One region of the Gottfriedia sp. S16(2024) genome, then DNA from elsewhere that is predicted to be linked to it. Evidence: riboswitches for the same ligand, from Rfam matches in the RefSeq annotation. Region 1 holds a riboswitch; the other holds the start of a gene.
The links. Region 1 has a riboswitch for FMN ahead of ribE (riboflavin synthase). Riboswitches for the same ligand answer to the same signal wherever they lie in the genome.

Region 1 (8,400 bases):
CATTGGCAGTTGAGCGTGCATTTGGTACACAAATAAAAAATCTTTCAGCTATTTTCTTTTTACTTGCAGTTTGTTTTGGTCCAATTGCAGTTACAGGTACGGCAGGGCATTACTTACAACTACTGACGAATCAAAGTTTTTTCAATGAAAAGTGGCTAGCTTTAGGAATACTATGTTTTGTTTATATCATTTTAACTAGAAGCATTGCCGATGTTGGAAAATTTGCCTTTTTTATGTCTAGCTTCATTGTAGTGACGCTTATAGTTGGGAGTATTCATACGTTAATTACAGTTGATGGGAGCTTTACTTTATCGAATCCAATTACTGTTTCAGATTTTGGAGAAAGTTTACTATTATTATTTTGGGCTTTAATCGGATGGGAAGTCATCGGTAGCTATTCTTTAGAAGTAAAAAATCCAGAACGAACAATTCCTAGAGCAGTAGTCTTAAGTTTTTCGATTATAGCAATAGTAAGTCTAACAGTTGCATTTGCTTTCCAGTGGATTCATTCTAAAAATGGAAATATGATGGATCAATCATTAGCACCACTACTTCAGAGTTTATTTGGAAGTTGGTCAACACCAATTATTTCGTCAATTACAATTGCTCTTTGTATTAGTACGGTTCTCTTAGTAATAGGAGCAGTATCAAGACTTATCGCCGATCAAGCCAAAACAGGTTTATTACCTTCATGGCTTTCTTTTAAAAATAAAAATAATGTGGCAACTCGTTCATTATTTAGCTTGTTTGGCATTCACATAATTGTATTTATTCTTTATTTTAGCGACTTCCTAAGTATTCAAACACTGGTAGCAATTGCAAATGCATTCTTCTTATGCAACGCTTTACTAGGAGTATTGGCATGTTTGCGATTATTTGATTCCGTGTTTTTCAAAATCGGTTCCTTTATTCTAGCAATTTGCTTTTTAGGAATACTTTTATTTTCTTCACCGGTCATTCTACTATTGATCATATTAGTTTCAGTGTACTTTATTTGGCTACAAAAAAGAGATTCAAAGCAACATGAAAAAGTTCTACAAGTTGGAAATGAATAATGAGTTAGAAAGGAAACTTCTATTAAAAGAAGTTTCTATTTTTATGAAAGTGGAATTTTATAATAATTCTTCTTATTGTATATTTATTATTGTTTTTAAAGGGTGTTTATTGAAATTACAAGCCATTTTTTTTCAGTTTGGTATCTATATTTCTGTTTAACTAATGCCTTTTTAAATACGAATGAAAGCCTTTTGTTATTTTAGAATTATATATTGTTTTAACGTTACCAGGGCTTTAAAAATTGAAATTATTAAGTATTATAGGGACATTGTTAAAAGGGGGATACTCTTTGTGTTAATAAACAATATAATGATAAAATGAAAAAACGAATTCAGTTGTGTGTTTAATTAAGCTAAATTCATGTGATTTTGGAATTCGTAAGTCTTACTTTCTATACTAATAATAGTATTCAATTTTTTTCTGTAATGATTTTAATGTTAATATTTATACATTTTTGTATTAGTTGCAAGAAAATATTTAAAACATGATGATTAATTTTATAAGAATAAAAAATAATATTTTTTTTAACTAAATAGAGTGAGAAATTTTCCATATTTTATAAGGTTTTTTTACTTTAATTTTGTTTTTTTATAGATCGTTTTAAAAGAAAATAGAATCATAAATTCTTTACAACGAAATAATTGCTAGTTATAATGAAACCAAATTTGATAATTAGTGTCCTTCGGGGTCGGGTGAAATTCCCAACCGGCGGTGTTGTATATTTTTATACTAAGCCCGTGAGCTCCATATAGATTTTTTATATGTTGCTGATCTAGTTAGAATCTAGAGCCGACAGTATAGTCTGGATGGGAGAAGGATGGAGTGCATATACGGTATAGTTGTTTTCAAAAATACTATCCGTATAGGCTTAGTTCGTTGTGCATATTTTGTATGTACAACAATAGACGCGCTATAGTACTGTCTTTTAATAGACTCAAATTGTACTTGCGTTTATTTAAGTACACTTCCTTTCTTAAACATCTATTGCCCCTTAGGAGTTTTCTAAGGGGCTTTTCACTTTTTCAAATTAATTTGAATTAGAGGGTGTGATAAGTTGGATCAACTATTTATGAAATTAGAGATGGGTCTTACAAAGTCATTTATCGGGCTTGAGTGTAATGTGCTTTTTCGAAATGAGGTGAATAAACTTGTTTACTGGAATCGTTGAAGAAATAGGAACAGTAAAAAATATCGTAAAAAAAGGTAAAACTTTAGTGCTATCAATTGGTGCATCAGAAATTTTAGAGGATGTTCATTTAGGAGATAGCATTTCTGTAAATGGGGTTTGTTTAACCGTTACGAATTTTACTAAAAATGAATTTTCTGTTGATGTCATGCCTGAAACATTTCAAGCTTCAAATCTAAGTACTTTGGTTTCTAGCCAAAAAGTAAATTTGGAGCGGGCAATGGCAGCGAATGGCCGGTTTGGTGGCCATATTGTATCGGGTCATATTGATGGTACAGGTAAAATTGTATCCGTCAAATCAATAGAAAATGCAGTAATCTATATAATTAATATTCCAAGTCAGTTTGCTAAATATTGCCTTCAAAAAGGCAGTATAACGATTGATGGTACAAGTTTAACAATATTTGAAGTTGAAACTGATATTGTAACAATCTCTTTAATTCCTCATACCCGTTCACATACGATCTTAGGCAGTAAAAAAGTTGGAGATGTCGTTAATATTGAGTTTGATTTATTAGGTAAGTATGTTGAAAAAATGCTTGGTATGAATGAGACGAAAAAGAGTACTGCAATAACAACTTCATTTTTATCTCAAAATGGCTATATATAAAGGAGTAAGCTCATGTTCTCTAAAATAGAAGAAGCAATTGAAGACTTAAAAAATGGAAAAATTATTATTGTTTGTGATGATGAAGATCGAGAGAATGAAGGAGATTTTGTTGTTATCGGAGAATTTGCAACTCCTGAAAATATCAATTTTATGGCCACTCATGGTCGCGGATTAATTTGTGCACCTGTTTCTGAAGAGATAGCCAAGAAACTAGATTTATATGAAATGGTAACAAAAAATACAGATTCTCATGGTACTGCCTTTACTGTAAGTATTGATCATATTGACTCTACTACTGGTATCTCGGCATTTGAACGTTCACATACTGTTTTACAAATGTTAAATGATGAATCAACTGGAGCAGATTTTAGAAGACCTGGGCATATGTTTCCTTTAGTCGCTAAAAACGGAGGAGTTATTGAGAGACCAGGTCATACAGAAGCGGCAGTGGATTTAGCTCGAATGGCTGGATCGAAAGAAGTTGGTGTCATTTGTGAGATTATGAATGACGATGGAACGATGGCAAGAGTACCGGATCTAATTCAAATCGCAAATAAATTTAATTTAAAAATGATTACAATTAAAGATTTAATTCATTATAGACAAGAAACTGAACAACTTGTAAAAAGAGAAGTTGAAATTAAATTACCAACAGATTTTGGTGATTTTAAGATGATTGGTTATACAAACAAGATCGATGGCAAAGAGCATATTGCGATTGTAAAAGGTAAAGTTGACGATGGTGAACCAGTACTTGTACGTATTCATTCGGAATGTTTAACAGGTGATGTATTTGGCTCATGTCGTTGTGATTGTGGACCTCAGTTGCAATCAACATTATCGATGATTGAAGAAGTAGGCAAAGGCGTAATTGTTTATATGCGACAAGAAGGCAGAGGGATTGGCTTACTTAATAAGTTAAGAGCATATAAGTTACAGGAAGAAGGCTTTGATACTGTTGAAGCAAACCTAAATTTAGGATTTGATTCAGATTTAAGAGATTATGCGATAAGTGCTCAAATTATTAAAGATTTAGGGATTGTGAGTATAGATTTAGTAACGAATAATCCAGTTAAAATAGAAGCGCTAAAATCTCACGGAATCCAGATAAATAATCGAGTGCCAATTCAAACCGAAATGAAAACAGAAAACGAAAAATATTTAATTACTAAAATCGAAAAAATGGGACATTTATTACACTATTAAAAATGGGAGAGATTAAGATGAAATTTGAAGGAAATTTAGTAGGATCTGGACTTAAAGTTGCTGTAATCGTAGGACGTTTTAATGAATTTATTACATCAAAACTACTAGGTGGTGCAGAAGATGCACTATATCGTCATGGTGTAGAAGAATCAGACGTTGATGTTATTTGGGTACCAGGTGCATTTGAAATTCCATTAGTCGCAAAAAAACTTGCAGATTCAAAAAAATACGATGCAATCATTACGCTAGGAACAGTTATTCGTGGGGCAACTACTCATTACGATTACGTATGTAATGAAGTAGCAAAAGGTGTTGCTGCTATTACGCTACAAACTGGTATCCCTGTCATTTTTGGTGTATTAACGACAGAAAATATTGAACAAGCGATTGAAAGAGCGGGCACTAAAGCTGGTAATAAAGGCTGGGATTCTGGTATTTCAGCAATTGAAATGGCTAATTTATTAAGAACTATAAACTAAGTATATATATAATAGAAGAAACTGATTAAAGAGAGGTGAATTTCACCTCTCTTTTTTTTATCAAGAGAAAGTAATTTTTTATATAAAAAAGCAATCTGAATATTTGTTTAATCATCTAAATTTGTGGTAGTGTAAAATTTAGTAAAGGTTTATTTGGAGGCAGAAATTAAATGTTATTTTTACTAATTTTAGTCATATTAGTTATCGTTATTTTAACGTTTTTAAATACATATCCTCATTTTGGGAAGAAATATTCAAAGGATCAAGTGGAGTCATTTTATGCTTTAGAGCATTATAAAAATGGTAAGTTTATAAACCAAGTCCCTACTAGTATGAGTATGGATTTTAAAACAAACATTTCTATGATTAGAGACTTTGTTAAGAAAAATCCGAATCGTGTTCCTAGAGATGGGATTCCAATGGAGAAAATTGATGTTTCCAGGTTTCATTCAGAAAGTAAAGATTCGAAAATTACTTGGTTTGGACATTCAGCTTTATTAATTGAAATAGAAGGCAAAAACATTTTAGTTGATCCAATGTTTGGGAACGCACCAACCCCGTTTCCGCAATTTGGTGGTAAAAGATATAGCGGAGGTTTGCCAATTGAGATCAGTGAATTACCAAAAATAGATGCTGTCATACTATCGCATGATCATTATGACCATTTAGATTACGGTACAATAAAAAAAATCAAACAGAAAGTAGATCGATTTATTGTTCCGCTTGGTGTAGGAAGTCACTTAGTGAGTTGGGGGGTACCGAAAGAGAGTATTTCTGAGCATAACTGGTGGGATGAATTTAAATTTGATCAATTAACATTAGCTTGTACGCCAGCAAGACATTTTTCGGGAAGAAGTTTAACTGATCGTAACAGTACTTTGTGGTGCTCGTGGGTCATCATTGGTGGGAAAACGAAAATTTATTTTAGTGGAGATAGCGGATATGCACCTCATTTTAAGGAAATAGGGGAAAAATATGGACCGTTTAATCTAGCGTTAATGGAATGTGGTCAATATGATAAACGATGGTCTGCAATTCATATGCTGCCAGAAGAAACTGTTAAAGCTTTTATTGATGTAAAAGGTGAAGTTCTTGTACCAATTCACTTTGGTGCCTTTACATTAGCATTTCATGACTGGAATGACCCAATTGAACGTGCCGTGAAGGCTGCTAAAGAAAATGAAGTAAAGTATTCTACACCTAAAATTGGTGAAACAATTAATATAAGTACAGGTGAATATCCTAATTCAATTTGGTGGAAGTAGTTTATTTATTTGAAAAAAAGCAGGATTGTACCTTTTAGTATGGAATAATTTAAAAATCAATTTTTTAGGGAAGTGATGTTTGTGGAAGCATTAAAAGAAAGTGCACAAATCGTACAAGATTTAATTTTTGAGTTAGGTTATTCAAATAAAGTGATTGAATTACCAAATAGTGCAAGAACTGCTAAGGAAGCAGCGGAAGCATTAAATTGTGAAGTGGCTCAAATTGCAAAGTCGATTATATTTAAATTAGAAAGCTCAAATAGCGCTGTACTAGTAGTAGCAAGTGGAATAAACCGTGTAAATGAGAAACAAATCGAGAAAATACTAAATGATAAACTAGGAAAAGCAGATGCTGACTTTGTACGTGAACAAACTGGGTACGTAATTGGAGGAGTTTCACCAATTGGGCATAAAAACCAAGTAATTACATTTATTGATGAGGATCTATTACAGTATAGTGAAGTATGGGCAGCTGCTGGCCATCCAAAAGCTATTTTTCAATTAACACCAAATGAATTAGTTGAAATGACAAAAGGTAAAGTCGTAAAAATTAAATAATAGAATGCTCTAACTTTAATTATTAAGGCACATTCAAGTGTAATAAATCAGTTTTTGATTTACTATACTTAAATGTGTCTATTTTTATTGGAAGTTTTTACCTTTTAATAAAGTTCCATTTGTCAGATTAATTTCAAAGGAAAGTGAGATGTATGAGCAAATGTTCAACTTTATTTGTACGACATGTGGCGTTCAATATAACAAGTCGATCGATCCTCCTGAGTACTGCACAATTTGTTGTGAAGAAAGACAATATGTTAGTCCAATTGGGCAAAGTTGGACAACATTACAATCAATGAAAGACCAAAACTATCAAAACATTATTCGTTTTGAAGAAGAAAATTTGTATAGTATCGTTACTAGTCCGAAGTTTGGAATTGGTCAAACTGCTTATCTTATTAAGAATGAAGGGTTTAATTTGTTATGGGATTGTATTTCTTATGTAGATGAGAAGACGATTGAAGAAATTAAGCGGTTAGGTGGAGTCAATGCGATTGCTCTATCACATCCACACTATTACTCTAGTCAAATTGAATGGGCTGAAAAATTTGATGTACCTGTATACATACATGAAGATGATCAAGAGTGGATTACGAGAAAAAGTGATAAGATTATTTTTTGGTCCGGCGAAATGTTAGAGCTTAACAAAGGAATTGAAATTCATCGATTAGGTGGGCACTTTAAAGGTGGGGCAGTATTAGAATGGAAAGCTGGAAATGAGCAAAAGGGAATACTGTTAACGGGGGATATTATTCAAGTAGTTGCAGATCCAAATTGGGTAAGTTTTATGTATAGTTATCCTAATTTAATACCACTACCTGCAAAAAAAGTAAAAGAAATATCGTCAGCTGTAGAGAAGTTAATATTTGATAGAATTTATAATGCATTTCATGGGATTGTAAAAGAGAATGCAAAACAAGTAGTTTATAAATCTGCTAAAAGATATATTGAAGCACTGGATGGAAAGTTGTTTGATACTTAATTGACAATTGATATATGAAAAAAGAATCAACGTAGCTTGGTTCTTTTTTTGTTTTAGAGACCTTACTTGGGAATATTCTATCTTTTTAACTTTGTATCTAACACATATAGAAATCTAAATAACGATTAATATTTTAATTAAAAAGTTTTAATAGGTTAATTAAATGATAAAATGAATCCCTAAAATTGTTAAAAATCATGTTAATTTTATTGAGAAAAATGTAGAGTTTTGTCGCATTTTTTAATTAATGGAATAAATACTGATAAATCAAGGCCTGCAATAACCCATTTGATTAAAAACAGAATATTCACGATAATTTAATTAAGATAAATGAACGAAAATTGTTCATTTTAAATGATTAATTACAATGGATTTTGTCAGAATAAGATATTTTTTGTAATTATTTGGATTAGCTAAATTGTTGAAAACGAACTGGAGGAAGAAAGATGGGGGAAAAGAGAGAGAAGGGGAAAGTTCTTAAAGGTTTTACAGTAGTAGCTTTAACATCTAGTTTTATTTTAGGTTCTCTTGGACAAGCATCAAATGTATCAAATGCAGAAAGTCCAAGTAAAGCAGAAGACATTCTTGCTAACCTAACTGCACAGCAAAGAGCGGCTCTTAAAGAGCTTTCAACGAATGAAGAATCAGGGCTTCAAATTTCTTCTGATATTAATTTGGACTCTTCGGAGCAAACAAGTGTCATTGTTGAATTTGTAAATCAACCTGTTAAAGTAGCACAAATTGAAGCGAGTGTAGAAGGTAAAAGCTTAACAAAATCAGATGCTGAAGCGCTAATCAATCAAGACCATGATACTTTTACTCAGGATGTTGGCCAAGTTTTAACAAGTGGTAAAAGTAAAAAGGTAGATTATAAAATTAATCGTTCTTATAAACATGCATTTAATGGTGTTTCCATGACACTACCAGCAAATCAAATTATGAATCTATTAAAATCAAAAGCTGTTAGTAAGATTTGGAGTGACCAAACGTTTTCAATTGATCCACCAAAAGAAAATGATCAACTAAAAGCAGACGAAGCAAATGTTGGAAACTATACA
Region 2 (8,400 bases), 2.3 Mb from region 1:
CTCTTGTACCACAATAGACAATGCCTGGACCTGTTAATTTTGAAAGATGGTCAGTTAATGACTTGAGCTTTTCTACTTCTGAATCTACTTTTTCAACTTGAATTGATATATTCTCTCTATTAACTGAATTGATATATTTTTGAACATGTTTTAACTGTAAAGTTTCAATTATTTCTTCCCGCACATTTTTGCTAGCTGTAGCGGTTAAAGCTAAAACCGTCGGATTATTTAATTTCTGCTTAATTTCTCCTAAAGTTTTATATTCTGGCCTAAAATCATGCCCCCACTGTGATATACAATGTGCTTCATCAACAACAAATAACGAGACCTTAGAAGCAGAAAGTTTTTGAATTAAAAATTGATTTTGTAACATTTCAGGCGAAACAAATATAAACTTATAGCTGCTAATATTTTTAAACAAATATTTTTTTTGCTCAAAACTTCTAAAGCTATTTAGTGCAATGACTCGTTTATCTCCAAATGCTTTAATTTGTTCTACCTGGTCCTCCATAAGTGAAAGTAATGGTGAAACGATTACTACAAGGCCAGGCAATAGTAGCCCTGTTAATTGATATAACAATGACTTCCCCCCACCAGTAGGAAGCATCGCTAAAACATCTTTCGAGTTTAACAAGTCATTAATAATTTCTTTTTGGTTATTTCGAAAACTTGAATAACCGAACTTTTCGTATAGAACTTTATTTAGGTCCATGTAAATCACCCATTCTTGCAAGAGTAATACGAATTTGAAAATATGTTACCTCATTTAATAAAGCTTCTTTAATAATTTTTAATTTCCTTGTATTTAGCTCAATAATTTTATTTTTTATTAATGTAAATTGTTTTGTCGTAATAAATTGATTAATTGGAAATAATTTATCACCTAATACACACTCAACAATATGATCCTCTATTGTACTAATCTTTAAATTACGAATCGCAGCTATTTCTTGAATTGTTCTACCCTCAGCAAATAATTTCTTCGTTTCAATCGAAGTATTCGTAATATTAGTACTTTTATCTCCATTAACAAATTTACTTAAAAAAGGATAATTATTTTTAGGCTCAACTAAAATGGTGATCATATGATGCAAAGTATTAATCGATTTGAGATAAATTTTCTCAACACTCACTTTGTGTTCAGATGCAATCTGTTCTAAAGTCATGCCATAAGCATTTGCTCCAGACAATCGTTTCACAAATAGTAATGCGTCTTCATCACTTACATTTTCTAAAATTGTATGTAATTCATTATAAAATTGATTAACTAATTCGTTTTTATTCCCTGTAAAATTAAGAATTTCATTTTTTACCCATTCTTGTATATCTTGGTCTTGAATTACTGCCCTAAAATATTTTAAATTCATATTCAGATTTGAAACTGTTTGAAAGAACAATGAAAATCTTTTCCAAAATATCTTTTGAATACTAGAAAACCTTAGACCATTTATATATTTAAACTCCATAAACTGTAATTTTTGATTTTCTAGATAAGCTTGACCATTTTTATTTAACAAATAGATATTTTTATTTTCCGTTTGACTTATATACCCTTTAACCTCTAACCCATTTATAATTTCTTGCATATTCTGATGAGTGAGGAAATGAAAAAGCCCGAAAAATGATGTGACATGATAAAAATGAGAATCTTGAATAATTTGAGCACTTTGTTTACCTTTTAATAAATACATTATACCTTGGATCGTTCGTTCAGCATTATATCGATGAAGTAAAAAAAGGAAGATTTCTTCCAATATTGATAGATTAGACATCATAAACCTCTCAAATAAAATTATTCCATTAATATATTTGAATATTTTTTCGAATAATAATTAGTAGTACAAAAATATTTGTGCATTTTTTCTAAATAGTTTTTATTTCTTCTAGCTTATCATATGTATCAATAACCAAACCATTTTAAGCATATAAAAATCATTATTTATTTTATTTGAGATTTCATCATTTCTCGTTTTTTTCAAAACCTTGTACAATTATATTGAAAAGTTTTGGAAACCGTTTTAAAATGTTTACAGGTACATTACAAAAATAGTATCTGTAACATAAACAGGGAATAATTTGGGAGGTCAATACAATGGCAAAATATACAATCGTTGATAAAGACACTTGTATCGCATGTGGCGCTTGTGGCGCAGCTGCACCTGATATCTATGACTATGATGATGAAGGGATCGCATACGTTACTCTAGATGATAACCAAGGAATCGTTGAAATTCCAGACGTTTTAGTTGATGACATGATGGATGCATTCGAAGGATGCCCAACAGACTCAATCAAAGTTGCTGACGAATCATTTGATGGCGACGCTTTAAAATTCGAATAGTAAAAACTGCGACGAAATTATTTCGTCGCTTTTTTTATTTTTTTTAATAAAAAAACACAAGCTAGCCGAATTGCTAATTCTACTGTTCCGTCCTTCCTGTAATTTCTAAATCACTCATTGCCGGACCTATACAATTAATAATCAAAACCCCTTTCTTAATTATTTCCTTATTTTACATATTTAGAATAATCTAATAATTCGTTATAATAAACAAAACATCAAGAGAGGATGAACAGCATGGAACAGATGACAATTACTGAGAAAAAAACATTTTTAAACAAGTTCTTAGAGAAAAATCAGGTAAAAAAAGACATCGAATTGATTCTACAATATCTCCTTGCTGTTGATGAAGTACTAACAAACATCTCGTTTGTAGATGATGCAAAGAGTACACCAAATGGCATTGTAATTAATTTTCGAAATGATAACTACTCTAACTACTCGTACCTTCAGGTTTCGTATTACGAATTTAATAAGAAGGTCGAAATGTCACCGGAATCGATTTACCATAAACTTCGATTACACGGAAAGGAAATAGCGTTTTATCTTGAGTTGTTATTTGATGCGATGCCGATCGAGTACGCTTTGATTTTAGATTCAAATCCGTTTTCGACGACTTCTATTGAACCAAACGAAGAAGTGCAAGCAGAAATTGATGCGTTTCTTTCATCGCTTATCACTCAAACTTCACACGCACTTCTTCTTCGTCAAATTGACAAAGCACTATATGAGAAGAATGAACAACAATTTCTTTTGTTATCTTCTCAGCTGATAAACTAACAAATAAACCATCTATCATTCGATAGATGGTTCTCTTTTTTACGGTGCAGTTTTTTCACCTTTCAAAAAAACAAAAAAGTGTCTACCAAAATTTAGTAGACACTTTCATTTATTTATACGTTATGGACATTCATTCTTTGAGTTAACCAAACCTTTAATTTAGGGTAGATTACTAAGAATAGGATCATGATTAATAGACCTTTAATTGCATTAAATGGCATAATTGATGCAACAATTACTTCATTTGGCAGGTTAAAATTCATGAAATGTGCATATGCAGGTAATAACACAAAATAATTTAAAAGACTTAATATTCCAGTCATCACTACTGTACCAACGATTAATCCAAGAGTTAAACCTTTTACTGAACGATATTTTCTAAAGAAATACGACGCAGGTAAAATATATAATACTCCTGCACTGAAATTAGCAAATTCTCCAATTGGTACGCCAGTCATGCTACCATTAATAACATAATGAAGGATGTTTTTTATTAACTCTATTCCTACTCCTGCTACAGGACCAAAAACAATTGCTCCTATTAACGCAGGAACGTCACTAAAATCAACTGTAAGCCATACTGGAAATGCAGGTAGTGGAAAGTACAGCATCATCAGTACATAAGAAATACTGCTAAGCATAGCTACTACTACCATTTTATTTACTTTGTTGCGTTGTTGCATAATACCTCTCTCCTTTTTCCCGATCATATCAAGAAAAATGAAAGGTTCGCTTAAGTAGCGTTATTATTTGCACATATTATCATAAGTCCGAATTAATAAATGAAAAATAGTATAAAATTATGCAAATAAAATAAAATCCCCTATTTTTTGAAATAGGGGAGAATTTTCAGCACGCCAAATAAGCGTTCAAAAAGTGAAATTTTTTGAACTTGCGAACCTCCATCTTCTCCCATCCAGACTATACTGTCGGCTCTAGAATCGCACTAGATCCTGCCCAAAAAATCAGGCTCGCGGGCTTATAAGCAATGCTTAATTACCGCCGGTGGGGAATTTCGCCCCGCCCCGAAGATAGATCGTTTATTAATTTACAGTTTAATGTTACTAAATTAAATACAGTTTGTAAATAAAAATCTCCCACTAATCATTTAGAGCATTATTTAGGTTTTCTTGACAAAAACTTACTAACGAATCATCCTTTTGATCGTTCGCATATAACAACAGCACAACTGTTGTAAAAACGGCTTTAAATTGTGCTAATTTCTTTGACGCTTCCGATACATTACCATAAATCTCAAAAAATGCACCTCTCATATCGTTCGGAATTAGACTATAAATTATAGACAAATCTAATTCACGATTGCCGATATGAGCATCACCCCAATCAATAATTCCTTCAAGTTGGTTTTGTTCATTCACAATCATATTCTTAAAATGTAAATCACCATGAACAAGAACTAATGGTGTCTCACTTTTAATTTCAACTAAGCTTTCAATATAATGATTAATTTTCTGTTCATCTTCAATGAGTTTCTTCTGTATTGCCTGTTGTATATATTTTTTAGCCTGAGGTTTACGGAAGTTTATATCTAATCTTTTTAACTCATCAAATGGTAATTTAATCCCCTTTAATTCATCGAATTTTATTGAATGCAAATTTTTCAAGAAATTAGCGATTGGTTCAATCATTAAAATTCTCTCAGTTCTATTTAAATAAATTGGAGGCTTTCCCGCAATAAAATTATATCCTAAAAATGGCCAAGGAAATAATTCAGATGGCTTTCCATCAAGTATTGGTACCGTTGTCTTTAATTCAAAATGACTGTAAATAATTGGGAGTAAATTTCTTTCAACGTTTAAAATGGCTACAGCTATTTCTCTTCGCGGAAATCTTAGTAAAATGTCATCATTTAAACAAAAGACAGTATTGTCAAATCCTTCACCAATTTTTTTAATTACGTTTATATTTATTTCGGGGAATTGTATCTTCATTATTTCTTTTACTAATCCCTCTTCCATTACAATCGCTGGATCCCATATATTAGACATTTCTTTCTCCTTAAAATCAAAAAATAGAACTTCACATATAAATGTACTTTACCAAATTTAGAAGTAAATTACATTTAATATGGAAGTTCTTAAAACAGTCGGTCTTTTCGACACAAATTATTAAACTAATAGTCCAAATATACGGCTAAGGATTTGAAACAATTTTTAATTCATGAAAATTTTTATCTAATATTATATCCTTTAATTTCTCTCGATTCCCTCCGATAAATAAAAGACCAATCGTTAAAACAAAAACAACAATCAACAAACATCTCCTAAGAAAATCAAGCATTATTTTCCTCCTACCTAAAGAATTGTGGAAAGTGTTTAATCAGCCCAAAAACTCGTAGACTGACAACTGGTAATTCATTAAAAAAAATAGACGAGACGCATAAATCATTGCAAATCCTTGACTCTTTTTTATGTATATTACTTAAGAAGTATTGAGCAAATGGATCGTGTAAACGCCAAGAAGTAGTTTTACTAAAACATACGCTCAATCATTCTATGATAGAAAAAAATTATTTATACAAAAAAAATAGCGATTGATTAGAAAAATTTAACTATTCAACCGCTACTTTTCTTATTTATTTTTTATCAGTTCGAAATACGATTGATCCTCGTTCGTATTCAACATCCTTAATATTTAAACGTGTGTTGATTACCCTTGCAAGTGCAAAGAAATAATCAGATAATCGATTCAAATATAAAAATACTGGAAGATGAATGTTTTCTTGCTTCATTAATGTTACAACCGTTCTTTCTGCACGTCTCGTTACCGCTCTTGCTTGATGAATGATTGCAGCAGGTTTTGACCCACCAGGTAGAATAAAACGCTGTAATGGGGGAGTTGCTTCCATATATTCATCGATTAATGTTTCAAGCTCTTCAACCATTTTCTCTGTCGTTTTAAAAGGGATGCTATCCTTTACTACTGCCAAATCTCCACCACAGTCAAATAGTTCATGTTGGATCTTTTGAAGTGCATTGTAAATATCTCTCGTATCCTCTTGATCTAAATATGTCATTGCGTACCCAACGATTGTATTTACTTCGTCAATTGTTCCGTAAGATTCTACCCTTAAATCATCTTTATCTACTCGTTTACCTACTAAGCTAGTTTGACCTTTATCCCCGGTTTTTGTATAAATTTTCATGAAAAACCTCTCCTTTTTTCAATTTTAATTTACAATACATTACTTTTATAAATAATGACTTTCTTATTTGTTTCGGGATTATCTAAAATTTGAAAAGATGTGTCATATAAACCTTTTAATAAATTTTCATTTAAAACTGAGTCTGTTTTTCCTTCGATATAAATTTTTCCGTCCTTTAATCCTACTAATCGATCACAGTAAAGACTTGCTAAATTTAGGTCATGAAAAACAGTTACAATTGTTTTATTCTCTTGTTTTTGTAATTCCTTTAAAACGTCTAAAATTTTAATTGTGTGCATTAAATCTAAATGGTTACTTGGTTCGTCTAAAAAAATATATGGTGTTTCCTGAGCGAAGCATTGAGCAAGAAAGACTCTTTGACGCTCACCACCACTAATTTCATTGATGAAACTTTTTTCCATCTTCTTAGTACCAGTCATCATCATTGCATTATTGACCGCAGTTTCATCGATTGTGGACCAGCTAGGAAAAAAGGAAGACGAATGAGCAAGACGTCCAAGTTTAACTGTTTCTTTTACCTCATAAGAATATGTATAGGAATTTTGTTGTGATAAAACAGCAATCTTTTTTGCTATTTGTTTATTTGACATACTAGAAACTAATTCTCCATCCAACATTACATTTCCTTTAGACGGCTTAAAAAGTCCACAAAGAATATTTAAAAACGTTGACTTGCCACTCCCATTTGGACCGATAATTCCTAGCCATTCTCCTTGATTAATAGAATAAGACAGTTCATCCAAATCAGTATGAATTCCATCATAAGAATATGAGATATCTTGACATTTGATCATACTTTTCCCCTATTTCTTTTCAAAGATAGTAATATAAAAGCAAATATTGGAGCACCAATTAGTGAAGTAATTACCCCTATTGGTAACTCTCTTGGGGCTAAAACAACTCTCGATAATATGTCAGACCCGATTAAAAAAATTGCTCCATTGATCATCGATAAAGGAAGTAATTTTTTATGTAATGGCCCTACAAGTATTCTAGTATAATGCGGAACAACTAATCCTACAAATCCAATTGTTCCAGAAACGGCTACTGCTGCACCAGATAAAATACTTCCTGTTAACAAAATTAAATAAGTAGATTTTTTCACATCAATTCCGATATGTTTTGCATTTGTGCTCCCAAATGTCATCGCATCTAACTGCCTATTTTGACTAAATAATATTAAGAAAGAAATGATTAAAAACGGTAATAAACTTAGAGAGTACTGAATGCCTCTCCCACCAATATTACCCATTAACCATCCAATTACTGCACGTAATTCATTATTTGAAAAAGTTATAAATAATGACAACAATGCAGAACAAAATGAACTTATGATAATTCCACCTAAAATAATTGTCTCTACATTAAGTGATCGATCCAGTTTTCTAACAAAGAGTAATAATAAAATAAGTGTACCAAATCCAAATAAGATACTAACTACTGGTAATGTAAAATAAGTAACAAAAGGTAAGCTTATTTGAAAAAACAATACAAACACTGCACCTACAGAGGCGCCTGAAGAAACACCTAATGTAAAAGGATCAGCTAAAGGATTTTTAAGTATTCCTTGAAACGCAACACCTGCCAATGAAAGGCACGCACCGACTAATCCAGCTAACATAACCCTTGGCACTCGTATATTCATGACAATTGTTTGAATATCAGCTGGAACATAATCAGTTTTAAATATAGCATCTGAAAAGCTAGAAATAATAGAAGAAAAGGGAATCGATGTAGACCCAATCGAAACCCCTAAAATAAATAAAAAAATTAATAAGATAATTGGAATTAAAAAGATTAAATATGTATTATTTATAAAGCTCTGGGTAAACCGCCTTTGCAATTGCTTCGACTCCCTCTGCAAGTCTTGGACCAGGTCTAGATGTTGTATCTGAATTAACATCATATACACGGTGATTTTTAATTGCGTTTACTGTTTGCCAGTTTTTCCTAGCCATTACAGTTTTTTCTAAATTTGGAACATAATATCCATAAGTTGTTAAAATCACATCAGGATTCGCTTTAATTGCTGATTCCTCACTATACTTTACCCAACCTTTTTCACTTTCAGCTACGTTTTTAGCATGAACAA

Region 2: linked by a shared signal. The riboswitch ahead of AB1282_RS21180 (ECF transporter S component) and the one ahead of ribE (riboflavin synthase) in region 1 are both predicted to bind FMN.

The regions. Positions count from the first base shown of each region.
Region 1 is NZ_JBFLUO010000001.1:2,101,955-2,110,354, forward strand. Features, by position in the region: gene AB1282_RS09835 (APC family permease) at 1-1,055, shown strand, start outside; FMN riboswitch at 1,731-1,878, shown strand; gene ribE (riboflavin synthase) at 2,205-2,852, shown strand; gene AB1282_RS09845 (bifunctional 3,4-dihydroxy-2-butanone-4-phosphate synthase/GTP cyclohydrolase II) at 2,865-4,058, shown strand; gene ribH (6,7-dimethyl-8-ribityllumazine synthase) at 4,076-4,537, shown strand; gene AB1282_RS09855 (MBL fold metallo-hydrolase) at 4,870-5,802, shown strand; gene AB1282_RS09860 (YbaK/EbsC family protein) at 5,878-6,360, shown strand; gene AB1282_RS09865 (hypothetical protein) at 6,521-7,342, shown strand; gene AB1282_RS09870 (S8 family serine peptidase) at 7,789-8,400, shown strand, end outside.
Region 2 is NZ_JBFLUO010000001.1:4,426,773-4,435,172, forward strand. Features, by position in the region: gene AB1282_RS21160 (RecQ family ATP-dependent DNA helicase) at 1-712, opposite strand, end outside; gene AB1282_RS21165 (helix-turn-helix domain-containing protein) at 699-1,772, opposite strand; gene AB1282_RS21170 (ferredoxin) at 2,093-2,341, shown strand; gene AB1282_RS21175 (YpiB family protein) at 2,579-3,121, shown strand; gene AB1282_RS21180 (ECF transporter S component) at 3,235-3,804, opposite strand; FMN riboswitch at 4,022-4,158, opposite strand; gene AB1282_RS21185 (phosphotransferase) at 4,222-5,130, opposite strand; gene AB1282_RS21190 (hypothetical protein) at 5,276-5,422, opposite strand; gene AB1282_RS21195 (cob(I)yrinic acid a,c-diamide adenosyltransferase) at 5,718-6,287, opposite strand; gene AB1282_RS21200 (ABC transporter ATP-binding protein) at 6,317-7,102, opposite strand; gene AB1282_RS21205 (FecCD family ABC transporter permease) at 7,099-8,151, opposite strand; gene AB1282_RS21210 (ABC transporter substrate-binding protein) at 8,117-8,400, opposite strand, start outside.